Linked DNA regions of Thiocystis violascens DSM 198. Each later gene encodes a partner of the first gene's protein in a complex. Links are inferred from orthologs where the notes say so. Each region holds a gene or a part of one and is shown on either strand. Other genes may lie near its edges. The genes, in order: THIVI_RS19380 and xseA.

Region 1 (9,182 bases):
TTCCGGATCCGCACCGCGAAAAACGCTCTTAAGTACCAGATATGCGTCAATGGGGCAACTCGACAGATCGCGAGATCCCAGATATGACCGCTCCGCGGAGCGCAAGCGATGCGCGAGCATCCGGAGTCGGGTACTCTTCGCGCTCGCGCATCCCGTGCGGACAGAGATGATTCAGCTTTTGGAGTCCTGGTATGTATGGGTTCAAGGCCATTCTTTTCGATGTCGATGGCACGCTCGCCGATACCGAGCGCGATGGACATCGACCCGCCTTCAATGCCGCCTTCGCGGAGGCCGGTCTGGATTGGGTTTGGGATGTCGAGCGCTATGGCGAACTGCTGGCGGTGACCGGCGGCAAGGAGCGGATTCGCTATTTCATGGAATCCGACGGGATCCGGCTCGACCCGGCGCTGGATCCGGAGGCCTTTGTCGGCGGCCTGCATCGCGCGAAGACCCGGCAGTATGTGTCCATGCTGCAAACCGGGGCGATTCCGCTGCGCCCCGGCGTACTGCGTCTGTTGCACGAGGCGCGCGCGGCCGGGATCCGGCTCGCGATCGCGACCACCACCACGCCGGAGAATGTGACCGAATTGCTCGACCATTGCGGCGAGCCCGGTCTGCGGGACTGGTTCGAGGTGATCGCGGCCGGGGATGTGGTTCCGGCCAAGAAGCCGGCGCCAGATATCTTTCGGCTGGCACTCGCCGAGTTGGGGCTCGACGCGCGCGAGTGCGTGGCGGTCGAGGATTCCGACAACGGCGCCCGCGCGGCGCTGGCGGCCGGGCTGAAGGCGCTGCTGGTGACGGTGAACGACTACACCGCCGCGCAGGATTTCGCGGCCGCGCCGCTGGTGGTGGACCGGCTCGGCGATCCCGGCCAGCCCGTTCGGGTGCTGTCCGGCGCGCTTGGCGGGAGTCCCTTCGTCGATCTGGCGGCGCTGGATCGGCTGCACCGTCTGGCCCATCCGGCCGCTTGACGCCGTCCATGCCGAGCGTCAGCGACAGCCATCTCGCGGCCCGCGCCCAGGCGGTGGAGCCCTTTCATGTGATGCGCCTGCTGGCGCGGGCACGCGAACTGGAGGCGCTCGGGCGTTCCATCGTGCATCTGGAGATCGGCGAGCCGGATTTCCCGACCCCCGCGCCCATCGTGGCGGCGGGACAGGCGGCGCTTGCCGAAGGTCGGACGCTCTATACCCCGGCGGCGGGTCTGCCGGCCTTGCGGCAGGCCATCGCGGAGGAGTATGGGCGTCGCGACGGGGTGGACGTCGAACCCGCGCGCGTGCTGATCGCGCCTGGCGCCTCCGGCGCCTTGCAACTGGCCTTTTCCGCGCTTCTGGAACCAGGCGACCGCGTGCTGATCGGCGATCCATCCTATCCCTGCTATCGTCAGGTGCTGCGGCTGATGGGAGTCGAACCGGTGGCGGTGCCGCTGGGACCGGAGAACGACTATCGGTTGACCGCCGGGCAGGCGGAATCGGCCTGGGGACCGGGGATTCGCGCGGTGGTCGTCGCCTCGCCCGCCAATCCGACCGGCTCGGTGCTGGATCCCGCCACACTCGCCGAGCTTTACGCGCTTTGCCGCGCGCGCGGGGCGGTGCTGATCGTCGACGAGATTTATCAGGGACTCACCTACGAAACGCCCGCCCGTACCGCCTTGTCGATCGGGTCGACCGATCTCTATGTCATCAATAGTTTTTCCAAATATTTCGGCATGACCGGCTGGCGCATCGGCTGGGCGGTCGCGCCGCGGGAGGCGGCCGGTGTGCTGGAGCGTCTGGCGCAGAATCTCTATATCGCCGCCAACACGCTGGCCCAGCACGCGGCGCTGGCGGCCTTCGACATGACGACGCTGGCGATCGTCGAGGAACGGCGCGGGATCTTCCAGCAACGTCGCGACCGACTGCTGAGCGCGCTGCGCGGGCTCGGTTTCGCGATTCCGCACACGCCCGCCGGCGCCTTCTATCTCTACGCGGGTCTACCCGAGCGGGTCGCGGAGGACGCGATGATCTTCGCGTCCCGGTTGCTGGAGGAGGCGGGCGTCGCGGTGACGCCCGGTCAGGACTTCGGCGAACATGAAGCGGGGCGCCATGTGCGCTTCGCCTACACCCGTGATCTTTGCGAGCTGGACGAGGGGGTGCGACGGATCGGCGAATTTCTTTCAGGCTGCTGAGAGGGTGTAGACAAAATCAAACCGTTGTGGTCAACCGCCGCAGCAGGATGCGCGCCTCCGCCAGCCAAACCCAGGTTTCGGAGACCGCTGGCAGACGGTCATGATGCATGATCAATCGACGGGCACGCTCATTCCACGCATGGGTGCGCTCGACAACCCAGCGCTTCGGCAGCGGAACGAAGCCGTCGGCGTTGGCGATCACCACTCGGTCAGGCGCCCCGTCCACGTGCCAGGAGCCAACGCTTTTGTTGGCTGGATGGCGCACGACTTCCACGCGGATCGCGTGGGTCTGCTCGGTGGTTTGGGCAAATTGACCGGCGTAGGCGCTATCGACAAACAGCGTGTTGATCTGGGGGTACTTGGCGGCCGCGTCAGCGACGGCGCCCGAGGCGGCATCGCGGTCCTGAAGATTGGCCGCGACCACGCTCACCGCCAACACGAACCCCAAGGTATCGACCACCAGGCTGCGCTTGCGCCCCTTGACCTGCTTGCCCGCATCAAAGCCGCTCGGTCCACCCTGCGGCGAGCCGCGGGTCGATTGCGCATCCAGCACCGCCGCCGTCGGCGCGATCTCACGCCCCTCGCGTTCGCGCCATTGCCCCCGCAGTCGATCATGCATCTGCTCAAACTTCCCAGCCGCACTCCAACGGCGAAACGTCTTGTAGACATTCTGCCAAGGCGCGAAATCGTGCGGCAGCATCCGCCACGCGCACCCCGTGCGCACCACGTAGCAACACGCCTCCAGGATGCTCCGGCGCGACACGCGGGGCGGTTGACCCCGCCCGCCCGGCACTCTCAAAGAGAGCGGCGACCAAGTCCCACTCCGCATCGGTCAGACAACTTGGGTAGCTTTGGTCGGGGTCGTGGCGACGATGCGCATCCGTATACCCATACCGACGCGGCGTTGCGCGCGCTTGCGCCTCGAGACCACTCTCGCCCCGGAGGCGCGTGACGCCCGCCTCCCGCAAGGACTTGCGAATCGTTGCTTCATGAGCCTCGATTCCCGTCCGTGCCGCGAGTTCCCGGGCAATCTCTGACAGCGTGGAGGTCGGGCGATCCGTGACAATTTGACGCAATACCGCTTGCTCCGCCTCGTGAATCTTGGGGGGACGACCAGCTTTCGACATCAGCGCACACCAGCTCAGTTGTAGACTGGTATACAAATAGCAGCTCAATTATTTTTGTCTACACCCTCTGAGGCGAATTTCGCAAATGACTTGACCGAGCGTCAAATCCCGTAGGAGCCCGCTTGCGGGCGACGGTTGGGCGCATGGAAGGCGGCTTGGCGGGCCACGTCGCCCGCAAGCGGGCTCCTACGGGTAGGATCTTTTCCAAAAACGCCTGATCCCTCACGCATCGGTGCCTCACCCAGGCTCTTCGGCGGTCCGAACTTGTACTGCGGCGGGCTCGAAACCGGGCGCGGGTCGGTGGCCGATCTGTTCCGGCGCGACGAAAAAGAACCCGCAGGTTTGCGGGGTCAGGTTCTCGGCCGCGACGCGCGGATATTTACGACAACTTGGCGGGCGGAAAAGATAGACCGAGCAACTGCTCAATCCCGCGTCATCGAAGCGCAGAAAAGGGCAGGGGTAGGGGAGCTTGCAACAGCTACCACAGCGGTTGCACTCGCCGCGACGATTCGGATCGATGGGCAACAGGGAGGTCAGAAAACGTCTGGTTTTATTGAGCATGGTTTGGTATCTCGGTTGGACGGGAATATCCTGATCGTGTCAGGCGTCGCAAAATCGTCATGAGATGCTAATGAAAAGCCCTGCCACTGTCACTTAAACCCATCGGCGAAAATACCAGTCTGGCCGCTGGACGCTCTTTTTCGGTTCCGGACATGTCTCAAGCCAACATCTCGAATTCCTTTCATCCCTGCGACAGCGCCCAACGCGAAGCGAGCGAATTGCTTCTCGCCCTGCGCCAGGCGTTGCTCCGCGAGCCGTCCCGGCAACCCCGGCGCAGCGTCTGGAGACGGCTCCGGAGTCGTTGGTCCGGGCCCGCGCTCCCGGTGCGCGGTCTGTATCTGTGGGGCGGCGTCGGGCGCGGCAAGACCTATCTCATGGACTGGTTCATGAGCGAGCTGGAGGTGCCCGATAAACGACGGGTGCATTTCCATCATTTCATGCGGGAGATCCATGGGGCAATGGCGCGTCTGCCCAGGCAGCCCGATCCGCTGGAGGTCGTCGCCGACGGTTTGCGCGCACAGGCGCGGGTGCTCTGTCTGGACGAGTTCATCGTCACCGACATCGCCGACGCCATGCTCCTGCATGGTCTGCTGAAGGCGCTCTTCGCGCGCGGCATGACGCTGGTCACGACCGCCAACGCCCGCCCCGACGATCTGTATCGCAATGGCTTGCAGCGGCCGTTGTTTCTACCCGCCATCGAACTGCTCAAACGGCACACCCAGGTCTTCGAGTTGGACGGTGGGGTCGATTATCGGTTGCGCACGCTGACCCAGGCGGGGGTTTTTTTTCTGGAGAGCGACGCTGGCGAGCGCCGGCTGGCCGAGGATTTCGCGCGGCTCACCGGGGGGCACGAGGTGTCATCAGGCGAGTTCTCGGTCAACGGCCGTGTGTTTCCGGTGCGTCGGGTCGGGATGGATGTCGTCTGGTTCGACTTCGCGGCGCTCTGCGCCACGGCACGATCCGCCTCGGACTATATCGAGATTGCCCGCGAGTTCCACACTGTTCTGCTGTCGGGCGTGCCGCGACTCGGTCCGAGCCAGGAGGCCGCGGCCCGCCGTTTCCTGCATCTGGTCGACGAATTTTACGATCAGCGCATCAAACTCGTGCTGTCGGCCGCCGCGCCGGTCGAGAAACTCTATCTTGGCGGCCTGCCCGACTTTGCCCATGAGCGACTGCTTAGCCGCTTGATCGAGATGCAGTCGACGGAGTATCTGGCGGCGGCGTCTTGATCGCGTTGGTTTGACCGCTCAACCAAGCTAGGCTACCGTACCGCCTAAAGTCCGATCCCGAACCCGATGAAAAAACCAGCCACCCCGCCCCCGCCATCCTTCGAGCAGTCACTGAACGAGTTGGAAAGCGTTGTCGATGCCCTGGAAAAGGGCGAGATGACCCTGGAAGAATCGCTGGCGGCCTTCGAGCGCGGCATCGGTCTTACCCGCGTCTGCCAGCAGGCATTGGACACGGCCGAGCAGCGGGTGCGCATTCTCACCGACACTCGGCCTAACGCCGAGCCTGAACCCTTCGAGCCCAATGACCGATAACAACCTGGACACCTACCGGACGCAGTGCCAAGAGCGTCTCGAACGCGCGCTCGACGAGCTTCTGCCGCGCGCCAGCGTACCGCCCCTGCGTTTGCACGAGGCCATGCGCTATTCGGTGCTGGGCGGCGGCAAACGCATCCGCCCGCTGCTGACCTACGCGACCGGCGAGGCGCTCGGCATCGATTCCGCCCTGCTCGACCGTCCCGCCTGCGCGGTGGAATTCATCCACGCCTACTCGCTGATCCACGACGATCTCCCGGCGATGGACGACGACGACCTGCGCCGCGGACGCCCCACCTGTCACCGCGCCTTCGACGACGCCACCGCCATCCTGGCCGGCGACGCGCTGCAAACCCTGGCCTTCCAATCGCTTGCCGAAGCCACCGGACTGGATGCGCGGATTCGCATCGCGATGGTCGAGCATCTGGCGCGCGCCAGCGGCTCGCGCGGCATGGTCGGCGGTCAGGCGCTGGATCTGGACGCCGAGGGCAAGGCGCTCGATGTCGCTATGCTCGAACATATCCACATCCACAAGACCGGCGCGCTGATTCGCGCCTCCGTGCAGATGGGTATCCTGGCCCACGGCGCGCTCGACGCGGACCGCGCCGAGCGTCTGGACCGTTACGCCAAGTGTCTCGGACTGGCGTTCCAGATCCAGGACGACGTGCTCGACGTGGAAGGCGACACCGCGCAGATCGGCAAGACCGCCGGGCGCGATCAGGCGCTCGACAAGGCCACCTACCCCGCCCTAGTCGGGCTGGCCGAGGCGAAGGAGATGGCAGCCGATCTGATCGCCGAGGCGCTGACGGCGATCGAGATCTTCCCGGACGGCGCCGATCCGTTGCGCTGGATCGCCAGCGCGTTGCTTGGGCGCAAGAATTGAACCGTTAAACCGCGTCCCGCGCGACATGCATCCGTTTCGAGCGGATGCGGTCTTGAGTTCATTGACGGACATTGCGTTAGACGCGGTTTATTTGGATGCGTTGAAAAAAGAGGATTCGGTCTAGTATCGCTAACGTGGAATCTGTCTAGCATTGTTAGCGTAGATTCTTTCTAACTCACTTTAGGTACGGGTACTCCAGTAACGAACGATTGGTGAACAATGGGTGTTCTAATCTTCAAGGGAATGACCGTCGGAATTTTACCCGGCGATTGCGTCATCTCTTTAGCTGAGTCAGGCGCATCAGAATCCAAGCTTATTCTGTCAACTGCCTACAACGTAATTCCGCTTTGGCTCAGGATCGCAAGGGACAGTCTAAATGATGCAAAGGTGGCATGCGATAACATTGCTCAGAACTGGAGTGATAACGCCGACTCCAAAAAGGCGCTATTGGTGGCGGAACTAGCGCCGTCAATGCAGGTTATCGTTTCCTGCGGGATTGCGCTCGACGCGCTTTACGACATGCTAAAACCATACGCCAAGCTATCTACAGATGACGTCGCTAGATGGAAGCGCAATCGCACTGGGCGCGGTACGCAAATCGCAGAGGTCGCCAGACGTGTTCTTAAATTCAAGAAGGAGCAGATGAAGGAGGTCAAGAAAGCGATCACAGAGATAATCAGATTTCGAGACATGGCTGTTCATCCGACACTTGAACTTAAGAACGCGCTCCCCCGTCCAGATCTCGAAATTGGCGTTGATTGGAAGTTTTCGGCATACAGATTCTCTAATGCTCAAGCGTGCTTCCATACGACAATGCAGATATTTATTTTTGCGCATCAGAGCAAGAATTTGGAAGAAAAGCTCGTCGTGGCGTTCGCTAATATATTCGAGGCGCTTGAAGAGCTTGGTGTCGTGAAGATCAATACCTAACATACTCCTGAAAAGCGAGCGCGCGCCACAGGCGTCGTGCTAACTCGCAAGGTCATCAGGGGCGCGCGCCGCTTTAGGCTGCCCGTTAGGCGAGGAATAAACAGACTGAACTTCAGTTCTTCCTAGCGGGACGGAGTTTGCAACCCCGTCCCGAGCGTTTGGATCCCGTAGACCTCACGCGTCGTCGAAACGGTTCCGGATGGGGTGAATACCCCGTCCGGCACGGGCGCATCAGCGTCTGAGTCTGACGATCGATTTCCCTGGTGCGGGGGAATTTTCTTATGAGTTGGTTTTATCTGATCTTTGCTGGCTTGCTCGAAATCGGATGGCCCATCGGGCTCAAAATGTCGCAGGATCCAGCTTCTCGCTGGAGCGGGATTCTGGTTGCGGTCGTCTTTATGACGCTCAGCGGAGTCTTTCTTTGGCTCGCGCAACGCCAAATCCCGATGGGTATCGCCTATGCGGTGTGGACGGGGATCGGTGCGGCGGGAACCTTTATGGTGGGGGTCTTGTACTACGGCGATCCCGCTTCTTTGGCAAAATATGTCGGTATTGCGCTCATCGTTGCCGGAGTGGCGACATTGAAATTAGCGCATTAATAACGGACCGACAAACGCTCCCAAACCAGGCACTAAGCTTGGTGCCTGCTGTTTTTTGACCCGCCAGCCCCCATTTCCACGGCGATGACAGCCGTGATGACCCGTCGAGGAAGTAACCCCATGGAGCAATTGCTCGAACCCAACTGCCGCGCAACCCCCACCGGCCTGGACATCGCCGACGTTCAGGGGAGCGCCGATACCCGCCGCATCGCCATCGATAAGGTGGGGATCAAGGACATCCGCCATCCGGTACGGGTGCGCGAGCGCGGCGGCGCCGAACAGCACACGGTCGCGACCTTCAACATGTATGTGTATCTCCCGCACGACTTCAAGGGGACGCACATGTCGCGCTTCGTGCAGATCCTGAACAACCACGAACGCGAGATCAGCGTCGATTCGTTCAAGGAGATGCTCACCGAGATGTCGCAGCTCCTGGAGTCCGAGGCCGGACATATCGAGATGCGCTTTCCCTACTTCGTCAACAAGAAGGCGCCGGTCTCGGGGGTCGCCAGTCTGCTCGACTACGATGTCACCTTTATCGGCGAGATCCGCCACGGTCGGCCGACCCTGGAGATCAAGGTGCTGGTTCCGGTGACCAGCCTTTGCCCCTGTTCCAAAAAAATCTCGGCCTATGGCGCGCACAATCAGCGCTCCCACGTGACGGTCCAGGTGCGTACCCAGGGTTTTATCTGGCTCGAAGAAATCATCGAGATGATCGAGCGGGAGGCATCCTCCGAACTGTTCGGACTGCTGAAGCGGCCCGACGAGAAATTTGTCACCGAGCGCGCCTACAACAATCCCAAATTTGTCGAGGACATGGTGCGCGACGTCGCCAAGTGTCTGAATGCAGACGCACGCATCGCGGCCTATGTCGTGGAGGCGGAAAATTTCGAGTCCATCCACAATCACTCTGCCTATGCCCTGATCGAACGGGACAAGACGCGCGAGGCAAAAATCGCCGAGGCATCGCTCTGAGCGAGCCCTCGCCGGAGTGCCTGCTGTTGCATGGCTTCACCGGCCGCGCGGAGGACTGGCGAACGCTGACCGGTAAGGATCCTTCCCGGCTGGCGATCGACCTTCCCGGTCACGGCCGCCGGGGCGATCCGCTCGGAACCTTTCGCGACGAGATCCAGGCCCTTCTCCAGGAATTGCCGACCAGCATCGAGCGGATCGTCGGTTACTCGTTCGGGGGACGGATCGCGCTGGGGCTTATCCAGGCCGCCCCGGAACGTTTCCGTGCCGCGACCATCATTTCCGCCCATCCGGGACTCACGGATTCGCTGCTCCGAGAACAGCGACGCGAGGCCGACCAACGCTGGATTCAGCTCCTGCGAACGCAGGGGGTCGATGCCTTCGTCCAGGCCTGGGAGAAGCTAC
Region 2 (9,303 bases), 1.9 Mb from region 1 along the record:
CAGGGCATTATCGGCAAGGTGATCTTCGACGCGCAGCGGGTGGCGGACGCCGCCGATGTGATGGCCGACCATGCCCGCATCGTGGCGGACGGCTCGAATGATCAACGGCAGGCGTCGCTCAGTCTGGCGCAGGTCATTGAGCAGATGACGGCTGGAGTCAATGCCGTCGCCGATCATGCGACCAAAACGGCTGATAATGCACAGGATGCGCGGGATCTTTCACAGGAAGGAACGCAGGCGGTGTCGGCGGCATCGACCGAGATCGACCGCATCGCCGAATCGGTCGAAGAGTCCGCTCAGGTGATCGCTGCGCTGGGAGATCGCTCGCAGGCGATCGGCGGCATCGTCAGCGTGATCCGTGAGATTGCCGAGCAGACCAATCTATTGGCGCTCAATGCCGCCATCGAGGCGGCGCGTGCCGGCGAACAGGGACGCGGCTTTGCGGTGGTCGCCGACGAGGTGAGAAAGCTCGCCGAACGCACGGCCTCCGCCACCAGCGAGATCAGTTCCATGATCGCCGCCATCCAGAACGAAACCCGCGCCGCTATCGTGGCGATCCGCGCGGGCAGCGATCAGGCCCATGCCGGTGCTGATTTGGCCCGGCAGGCGGCCGGTTCGCTCGAACGCATCAATCAGGGCGCGGAACAGAATATGGCGCGCATCGCCGAAATCGCGACCGCGATTGCTCATCAAAGCCGCGAGGCCGACCATGTGTTGGAGCATGTGCATGAAATCATGGGCATGATCGAACGTAACGCCGTTGGTGCGGCCAACTCGCTCCAGGAGGCTCAGGGGCTCGAAGGACTGGCCGCCAATCTGCATGAAATCAGCAACGTCTTTCGTCTTGGCAATGCGGGTAACCAGGCAAGGGCAGTCCATCAGCGCATGCCGTCGATCGTGCAGCAGGCGGCCGAGGAGGTGGGCAGGGTGCTGGAACACGCGATATCGGCCAGAGAGGTGAGCGAAGAGGCGCTGTTCGATCCGACGTATCGCCCGATCCCCAATACCAGGCCGCAAAAATTCTCTACCGATTTCGACGCCCTGACCGACCGGCTGTTTCCCCGCGTTCAGGAGCCGATTCTGGAGCGCGACACCCAAATAACCTATGCTATCGGTTGTGATCGCAGCGGCTATGTTCCGACTCACAACAGGCGTTTTTCACAGCCGCTGACGGGTGACGAAGCACGCGACATGCCGTACAACCGGACCAAACGTCGTTTCGACGACCCGGTGGGCAAACAATGCGGGGTGCATGAATTACCCTTCCTGATTCAGACCTATCGGCGCGATACGGGCGAGATTCTTCATGACATCTCGGCGCCCGTCTATGTCAAAGGACGCCACTGGGGTGGGTTTCGGATTGGCTACCGCGCTTGAGGCGATGACCCGTCTCAGGGCGACGGAGGCGATCAGGCAGGCCGCCCGGGCGGAGTCTTGTTGACCGCACGGAAAACCGCCACTGACGCGGGACTTGATTTTTCCCGCGACATCTACAGCGTGGCGCGTCTCGCCAGCGAGGTGCGGGCCGTGCTCGATGGCAGTTTCCCGCTGCTGTGGGTGCGGGGCGAGATCTCGAATTTGGCGCAGCCCGCTTCGGGACATCTGTATTTCAGTCTCAAGGACGAAGCGGCCCAGGTGCGTTGCGCCATGTTCCGCGCCAAGCGGCTGTTGCTGCCGTTTAAACCCGCGAACGGCCAGCAGGTTCTGGCGCGTGTGCGGGTCACGCTCTATGAGCCGCGCGGCGATTTCCAGTTGGTGGTCGAGCACCTGGAGCCGGGCGGCGAGGGCGCGCTGCGTTTGGCGTTCGAGCGGCTGAGACAGCGGCTTGCCAGCGAGGGTTTGTTCGCGGAGGCGATCAAGCGTCCGCTGCCGGCCTTTCCGCGTCAGGTGGGCCTGATTACCTCGCCCTCGGGCGCGGCGGTGCGCGATCTGCTCGCGGTGCTCAAGCGGCGTTTCGGCGCCCTGCCGGTACTCATTTATCCCGCGCAGGTCCAGGGCGAGGCGGCGGTCGCGTCCCTGATCGCCGCGCTGGCGCTCGCCAATGCCCGCGCCGACTGCGATGTGCTGATCCTGGCGCGCGGCGGCGGTTCGCTGGAAGATCTCAACGCCTTCAACGACGAGTTGCTGGCGCGGGCGATTCGCGCCTCCGCGATCCCGGTGGTCAGCGGAGTCGGTCACGAGAGCGATTTCACCATCGCCGATCTGGTGGCGGACCGGCGGGCGGCCACGCCCTCGGCGGCGGCCGAACTGGTCGCGCCCTCGTCCGAGCATGTCCGGCAGCGATTGACCGCGCTGTCCGTGCGTCTGGCCGATGTTCAGCAACGTCGCTTCGACCGCGTCCGTCAACGACTGGCGGGCGCGGTGCGCCATCTGGGGCTGCTGCATCCGGCCGCCCGTTTGCAGCAACAGTCGCAGCGTCTGGATTTCGCTCAACAGCGCCTGCTGACACTTATGACGGAGCGGCTGGGGGGCGCGCGGAACCGGCTCCGCCCCGTCGTGGCGCGACTGGGTGCGGTCTCGCCGGAGCGACGGCTGGAACGGGCGGGGATGATGCTGGACGCGCTCGGTCAGCGGCTCGCTCGGGCGCGTCATCGGATGGCGGAACAGCGGCGCGAGCGGTTACTGCGTGCTATCGCCGGACTGGAGGCGCTCAGTCCACTGGCCACGCTGGCGCGCGGCTACGCTATCGTTACGCGCTGGCCGGATGGTTTGATTGTCCGGGATCCGCATCAGGCCCCGCCCGGCACCCGTATTCAGGCGCGGGTCGCCGCTGGCATTCTGGTTGCAACCGTTGAAGAGCGTGACCCTGAATAATCGGTTTTAAGGTACTGGTTTCTCGGCGCGGAGCGCCGCCCGATGCGTCACACCGCAGAGCGGTGTGACGAGAAATTCCAATTTTGCGAAAATCACCTTAAAGCACTGAAAAGTAAATCGCTTAAACCGCGTTAAGCACAGCGTCCATGGATGAATGCGAGGCCAGGGACAGCGCGCAAAGGACGCATGTTGCCTGGAGACGCGGTTTAATCGCCTCAGAGGGTGTAGACAAAAATAATTGAGCTGCTATTTGTATACCAGTCTACAACTGAGCTGGTGTGCGCTGATGTCGAAAGCTGGTCGTCCCCCCAAGATTCACGAGGCGGAGCAAGCGGTATTGCGTCAAATTGTCACGGATCGCCCGACCTCCACGCTGTCAGAGATTGCCCGGGAACTCGCGGCACGGACGGGAATCGAGGCTCATGAAGCAACGATTCGCAAGTCCTTGCGGGAGGCGGGCGTCACGCGCCTCCGGGGCGAGAGTGGTCTCGAGGCGCAAGCGCGCGCAACGCCGCGTCGGTATGGGTATACGGATGCGCATCGTCGCCACGACCCCGACCAAAGCTACCCAAGTTGTCTGACCGATGCGGAGTGGGACTTGGTCGCCGCTCTCTTTGAGATGCCGGGCGGGCGGGGTCAACCGCCCCGCGTGTCGCGCCGGAGCATCCTGGAGGCGTGTTGCTACGTGGTGCGCACGGGGTGCGCGTGGCGGATGCTGCCGCACGATTTCGCGCCTTGGCAGAATGTCTACAAGACGTTTCGCCGTTGGAGTGCGGCTGGGAAGTTTGAGCAGATGCATGATCGACTGCGGGGGCAATGGCGCGAACGCGAGGGGCGTGAGATCGCGCCGACGGCGGCGGTGCTGGATGCGCAATCGACCCGCGGCTCGCCGCAGGGTGGACCGAGCGGCTTTGATGCGGGCAAGCAGGTCAAGGGGCGCAAGCGCAGCCTGGTGGTCGATACCTTGGGGTTCGTGTTGGCGGTGAGCGTGGTCGCGGCCAATCTTCAGGACCGCGATGCCGCCTCGGGCGCCGTCGCTGACGCGGCCGCCAAGTACCCCCAGATCAACACGCTGTTTGTCGATAGCGCCTACGCCGGTCAATTTGCCCAAACCACCGAGCAGACCCACGCGATCCGCGTGGAAGTCGTGCGCCATCCAGCCAACAAAAGCGTTGGCTCCTGGCACGTGGACGGGGCGCCTGACCGAGTGGTGATCGCCAACGCCGACGGCTTCGTTCCGCTGCCGAAGCGCTGGGTTGTCGAGCGCACCCATGCGTGGAATGAGCGTGCCCGTCGATTGATCATGCATCATGACCGTCTGCCAGCGGTCTCCGAAACCTGGGTTTGGCTGGCGGAGGCGCGCATCCTGCTGCGGCGGTTGACCACAACGGTTTGATTTTGTCTACACCCTCTGAGGAAGGGGCGGCCAATCTCGGCTTCGCGGGCCAGCAGGTGGTGTTGGAGCAGATCCTGGCCTGGCTGCCGTCCGGGGCGTGCGTGTTGCTGTCGGCGGACCGGTTCTCTCCGTCGATGGCCCTGTTCGGCTGGCTCCAAGCCCACGGATGGAGCGACCGACTGCGGCTCAAGGGCAACGTGCTGGCGGATACTGGGCAGGGCGATGAGACGACGACGGGCGCGTTGGCACACGGGGTGACGGAACGTGACTTCGCCGGTGTGCGCCTGTTTGCGCAGGGGGCGATCACGAACCTCGGGATTCCGCACGAGGATGGCCACCCCGAGCCGTGGATCATTGCCATAGACGCCGCCCCGACACGGGCAAGCGTGCTTGACGACGCCGCGCGCTGGGCCATCGAACCGATGTTCTCCGACGTCAAGGGCCGGGGCTTCGACTTGGAGGATGCACAACTCCAGCATGCCGAGCGTTTGGAGCGACTGGCGCTCATCATGGCCTTGGCCATGTACTGGTGTGTCCGCGCTGGCCGAGACGAGGCGCTGAACGATCCGACACCACTCGAAAAAAAGTCCAGGCGCAGAACGACCCCGCGCATTGGAGCTTCAGGAAACTCTATCGCAGCCTGGTCTCGTGGTTTACTCGCGGCCTGCGCCGTCTGAAGCGGTGCCTTCAAAATGACCTCCCTTTGCCCGCTTTTCATGCCCGTGAGTAACTGATAGGTGATGAGCCGCACCGCCGGACGTTTCCAAATTTCAGCAAGATCCATCCGATCCACAAACCACACAAGCGAGATTCGCTGGGGCTTAATCCCAAAGTGCCTTGGGGTAATCTCGATAGATCGCCTGTAGACCCTTGTGATAACTCCGGCTGGCGAAGGCAACCCTTACCATTTGATCCGGCGTGGCCAGGTGGCGGTTGACGCGCATCGGCACCTTCTCCAGCGCGGTATGGGCTAGTTCGGCGAAGGTCAGCGCGAATTCGCGTAGCGGCAGCGTCGTGGGCGTCAGTGGGTGCATGCAGTCGTGCAGGTCGTGCGGATTGTCGACCCAGAGACGTGATTGCATCGCCAGATAATCGGGGGTGCCGGGCGAGGGGGTGCAGACGGTGAAGCTGCATTGCAGCGGTGGCAGTCCCCGGACGTAATCGCGCAGTCTGGCGAACTCGGATTCGCCGTACTCGGGCTGGACCATGAAGGCGGCATGCACCGCGATGCCCAGCGAGCGCAGCCGATCCAGTGCGCGCTCGTTGGCGGCGACACTCCCGCCCTTGGCCGCCCGCTTGAGTTCGGCGTCGGTCGGAAACTCGAAGCCGAGAAAAGCGGCGTCGAGACCGATCTCGCGCCAGCGTCGCAGCAGCTCCGGTGAGCGGTTGACGGTCGTGGCCCGAGTCCAGGCGAAATAGCGTTTCCTGACACCACGGGCGGCCAGCGCGTCAGCGAGTTTCCAGCCGAAATCCTCGCAGATGAAGTTCTCGTCGTCGCTGAAATAGACATGCTCGGCCTCCAGGGAGGCGATTTCATCGACCACGGAGGCGACCGGTCGCGGTCGGTGTATACCACCGCACAGGTGCGGCACGATGCAGAAGGCGCATTTCATCTTGCAGCCCCAGGAGGTTCGCACCATCGCGACCCTTGGAAACAGCGGATGCCAGCGCGGCAGGTGCTCGGCGGTCCAGACGCTACGGTAGTGGCGTGTGTCCCAGAGATCGCGCCGTGGCAGCGGCAGTGTCGCGGGATCTGGAAACTGGGGCCACTGACGCTCTTCATCGTCGCGCCAGCTCTGGTCCGGTCGCAGCACCTGGGGAATCCCGTCAAGTTCGCGACCAGCCGCGAGGGCGTTAACGATCTGTCCGAAGGGTGCGCAGCCCTCGCCGCGCACGATGGCATCGATGGCTTCGATACGATAGTCACGCGGATCGACAGTTGCGTGGTGGCCGCCGACGACGATACGAGTCGCCGGCAGATGCCCACGCACAGTGCGGGCGATGCGTTTGACGATAGACGCCTCATGACTGTAGCCGGTGATACCCACCAGATCCGGCCGGAAGTGCCGCAGCGTCAGATCCAGCGTCAGCCAGGGCCAGGCGGCCAGACGCAGGTCGAGAATGTGCGTCTCGTGACCCGGACCTGCGACGGCGGCCAGATAGCCGAGTTCCAGGGGTTCCATCAACTGAAAGGCTTGCAGTCCGAGCACGGATCGCAGTCTTGCCTTGGGCTTGATCAGTAGGATGCGCAAGTCAGAAATCTCCCGGTTCAATCGCGTCCAGAGCGATCCGTGTTGCGTTGAGCGATCCCCGTCTCGCGGTGACCCATGGCTGCGGCGAGGCGTGGTTTAAGTGACGCGCGCCAGCATGCGTCGATTGCGAGTCAGTCTGGCCCACAGCTTGCCGGTCGCAAACCAGGTCAGATAGAAACCCTCAAGCAACCAGCGCTGCGGCAGGGTCGAGCGTAGTGCCGTGACCAGCGTTTCGGCGGCGCACAGCCGATAATCCAGATTCAGACTGCTCGCCATCTGGTCGAGCCGTGCCAGGTGATAGCGATTGGAGATCAGCGTCAGGGGCTCGCGCCGTCCGGTCTCCGCCAGCAGTGTCCGCAGATTGCGGAGATTGGCCAGCGTGTCGGTGGAGCCCTGTTCCAGATCGATGGAAAGATTGGCGCAATCGGGGAGCGCGCGCAGCCGTTGCGCTCCGGCAGCGGCCTCGGTCAATCGCGCTCCCCCGGTGCGACCGCCCAGGATGAGGATGCGGAGATCGGGGCGAGCAAGGGCGAGTCGGGCGGCCGTCGCCAGTCGTGCCCGATAGTCAGGGTCGGGTTGATCCTTGACCAGTCGCTTGCCAAACACGACCGCCAGGCCAGTCGCCGGGCCGCTCCTCGTCCGGAGTCCGACGGCAAGTACCCGAGCGAGCGCGACGACGAAGGGAATGCCCGCGCCGGCAACGCCAACGAGGATCGTCAGGGCCAGGGTACCGAGGCTGTCCCAGTCGATCCGCGAGGTTGACGCCATCTTGCCATTGACGTGACTCAAAGGACCGAGAGACGCCTGCGGATCTGGTTGTCGAGATTTTGGATCCAGCCGGCGTAGTTGGAATGGATCGTCTGCTTCGAGGCGTCATACTTGAGGTTCGAGCTATCGGCGTAGCGGATGCTGTAACCGCTTTTTGAATAAGAAATTTCTACCTTGGCCATGTGATCGCGCACAAAGAGCGTGCCGACGATCATGCCCGGACCTGTCTCCTTCATGACCCAGCCCAGACTGTTGCCGGCGGACTGAATCGCTTTGCTCACATCGGACATCGAGAGACCGGCGGGAACCGGTCGATTGTCCACGTCCTGAACCGGCGCGGTCCGGCAGCCGCTCAGACCGAGCAGGGTCAGGGCGACGATCAGCAGCACGCCCCAGCGCAGGTTGGTCGATCCCGACAGCAAGCGGGGGCCTGGAGTGGTGAATGTCAGCGTCTTTGTCATTTTTGTGTCCTCTTGTGAATGGCGATTACACTTTGTGCAACCCGACTTCCCAACCCAGCGAGCGCAGCAGGCCCATTGGGTACATGCCCCGGCGCAACAGCCTGCCCCCAACCAGCCGCACGATGCTCCAGGTGTCGCGCCAGGGGCGGTAATGGCTGGGACGCAGACCCGCGTGATAGCGGCTTGCGATCGCGATATGACGGACCCTGGCGCCAGCGGCGATCACGTCGATCAGGAGTTCAGTCTCGTAGGCGAACCCCTGGTTACCGCGCGGCCGTGTGGTCAAGGGCGCGAGCATCCGGGCGGGATAGAGCCGGAAGCCGGATTGGGTGTCTTCGATTCGATATCCACAGGCCCAGGAGATCCAGAAATCGGCGACCCCGTTCGCGAAACGGCGCAGCGGCGGCACCTGTTCGCGACCCTCGGTGCGGGCGGCAATGACGATGGCGGCAGGATCGAGCGTCGCGGCCTGAATGAGGCGAGGGATATCGCTGGCGCAGTGCTGACCGTCGGCGTCGATGGTGATGATCCACTGGGCGCCAGTCGCGAGCGCCTGCGCGATGCCGTGACTCAACGCAAAGCCCTTGCCGAGATTGGTCCAGTGCTGAAGCAGTTCCACCGTCGGTCTGGCACCTTCCTGCACCAGCGCGCGCACCAACTCCGCCGTGGCATCCGTGGAGCCGTCGTCGACGACGATGATCCGGTCGACCGCCTGCTCGCTGACTGCCGCGACGATGGCGTGGATAGTTCGCGCCTCGTTGAAGGCCGGGATGATCACGCTGGTTTCCGTCATTCGGTGGTCCCATTGACGTTGATGATGCAAACAGTCTCAGTTCGCTCGGGATGACGATGCGCGTGAACGCAGGCCATCAGCCGCTCGCGTTGTCTTCCAGATTGCCCCGCATCAGCGTGATGCGACCGCTCGCGCAGGGCAGACCGTCAGCGGTCAGCGCAAAGCGGTAACTCGCGTTCGCGCCGAGACGGGCCTCAAGTCGCGCCGCGATCATCAACGGCGCGGTCAGCCCATCGAGTCGCGGGACGGTCAGCTCCAGATCGCGGACCGCTCCCAGCAGCAGCACCGGGCCACCATCGAGCGCCGAGGAGAGCACGCCATGCACGGCAGCGGCCTGAGCCGCGTATTCGACACCATGCACGGCGGACAGACCAGCATGACAACGCAGTGGATTGGTCAGCGACCGATGCGAGGAGGTCGCGCAGAGGATGGATTGCTCATCCCAAGCGAGCACCTCTTCCAGCAGACACATGCCGCCCGCGTGGGGGAGCTTGGCGTAGAGGTCGTCCAGCCGATTCATGTGGTCTGGCTCAGTCGCACGTCAAGTCGCAGATCCGACCAGTAAGGCAGGCGAATCCCTGCGTCCTGGCCGGCAGCGACCGCGGCCAGCAACGGTAGGGCACGAGCCGCCGGATTGCTCAACCGCAGAGCCTCCCAGTCCGGATCGCGCATTGTTGTCAGCGGATGGCCATCATCGGTCTCGCACGGCGTCAGATCGAGCGTGACCCGCTCCATTCCGGACGCAGATGGCTCCAGTAACAATGCGCAGGCGAAGGCGCACCCAAAAGGTCGATGAGGATGCAGCAGCTCCGGTGCCGG

What was found.
Region 2: the proteins of THIVI_RS19380 (region 1) and xseA are in contact, whole or in part, in a cryo-EM structure (PDB 8TXR), measured with the Escherichia coli proteins. The link is inferred for Thiocystis violascens DSM 198 from one-to-one orthologs.

Annotation. Positions count from the first base shown.
Region 1 is NC_018012.1:4,361,846-4,371,027, forward strand. The notes cover bases 4,038-6,770. They hold THIVI_RS19380 (exodeoxyribonuclease VII small subunit), read left to right. Parts: upstream 4,038-5,147; coding sequence 5,148-5,393; downstream 5,394-6,770. Other genes in these bases: zapE (cell division protein ZapE), read left to right, coding at 4,038-5,081; ispA ((2E,6E)-farnesyl diphosphate synthase), read left to right, coding at 5,383-6,276; THIVI_RS19390 (hypothetical protein), read left to right, coding at 6,496-6,770. Outside these bases: THIVI_RS19355 (HAD-IA family hydrolase), read left to right, coding at 192-971; THIVI_RS19360 (aminotransferase class I/II-fold pyridoxal phosphate-dependent enzyme), read left to right, coding at 980-2,164; THIVI_RS19370 (hypothetical protein), read right to left, coding at 3,529-3,852; more of zapE, read left to right, coding at 4,005-4,037; more of THIVI_RS19390, read left to right, coding at 6,771-7,206; THIVI_RS19395 (DMT family transporter), read left to right, coding at 7,488-7,805; GTP cyclohydrolase FolE2, read left to right, coding at 7,926-8,780; THIVI_RS19405 (alpha/beta fold hydrolase), read left to right, coding at 8,807-9,182. UniProt on the Escherichia coli protein: Bidirectionally degrades single-stranded DNA into large acid-insoluble oligonucleotides, which are then degraded further into small acid-soluble oligonucleotides.
Region 2 is NC_018012.1:2,457,815-2,467,117, reverse strand. The notes cover bases 772-3,625. They hold xseA (exodeoxyribonuclease VII large subunit), read left to right. Parts: upstream 772-1,437; coding sequence 1,438-2,814; downstream 2,815-3,625. Other genes in these bases: THIVI_RS10940 (IS5 family transposase), read left to right, coding at 3,101-3,625; THIVI_RS10950 (methyl-accepting chemotaxis protein), read left to right, coding at 772-1,377. Also shown: more of THIVI_RS10950, read left to right, coding at 1-771; more of THIVI_RS10940, read left to right, coding at 3,626-4,210; THIVI_RS10935 (hypothetical protein), read left to right, coding at 4,213-4,887; THIVI_RS10930 (B12-binding domain-containing radical SAM protein), read right to left, coding at 5,032-6,462; THIVI_RS10925 (ElyC/SanA/YdcF family protein), read right to left, coding at 6,559-7,230; THIVI_RS10920 (hypothetical protein), read right to left, coding at 7,248-7,691; THIVI_RS10915 (glycosyltransferase family 2 protein), read right to left, coding at 7,717-8,484; THIVI_RS10910 (hotdog family protein), read right to left, coding at 8,561-9,004; THIVI_RS10905 (beta-ketoacyl synthase chain length factor), read right to left, coding at 9,001-9,303. UniProt on the Escherichia coli protein: Bidirectionally degrades single-stranded DNA into large acid-insoluble oligonucleotides, which are then degraded further into small acid-soluble oligonucleotides.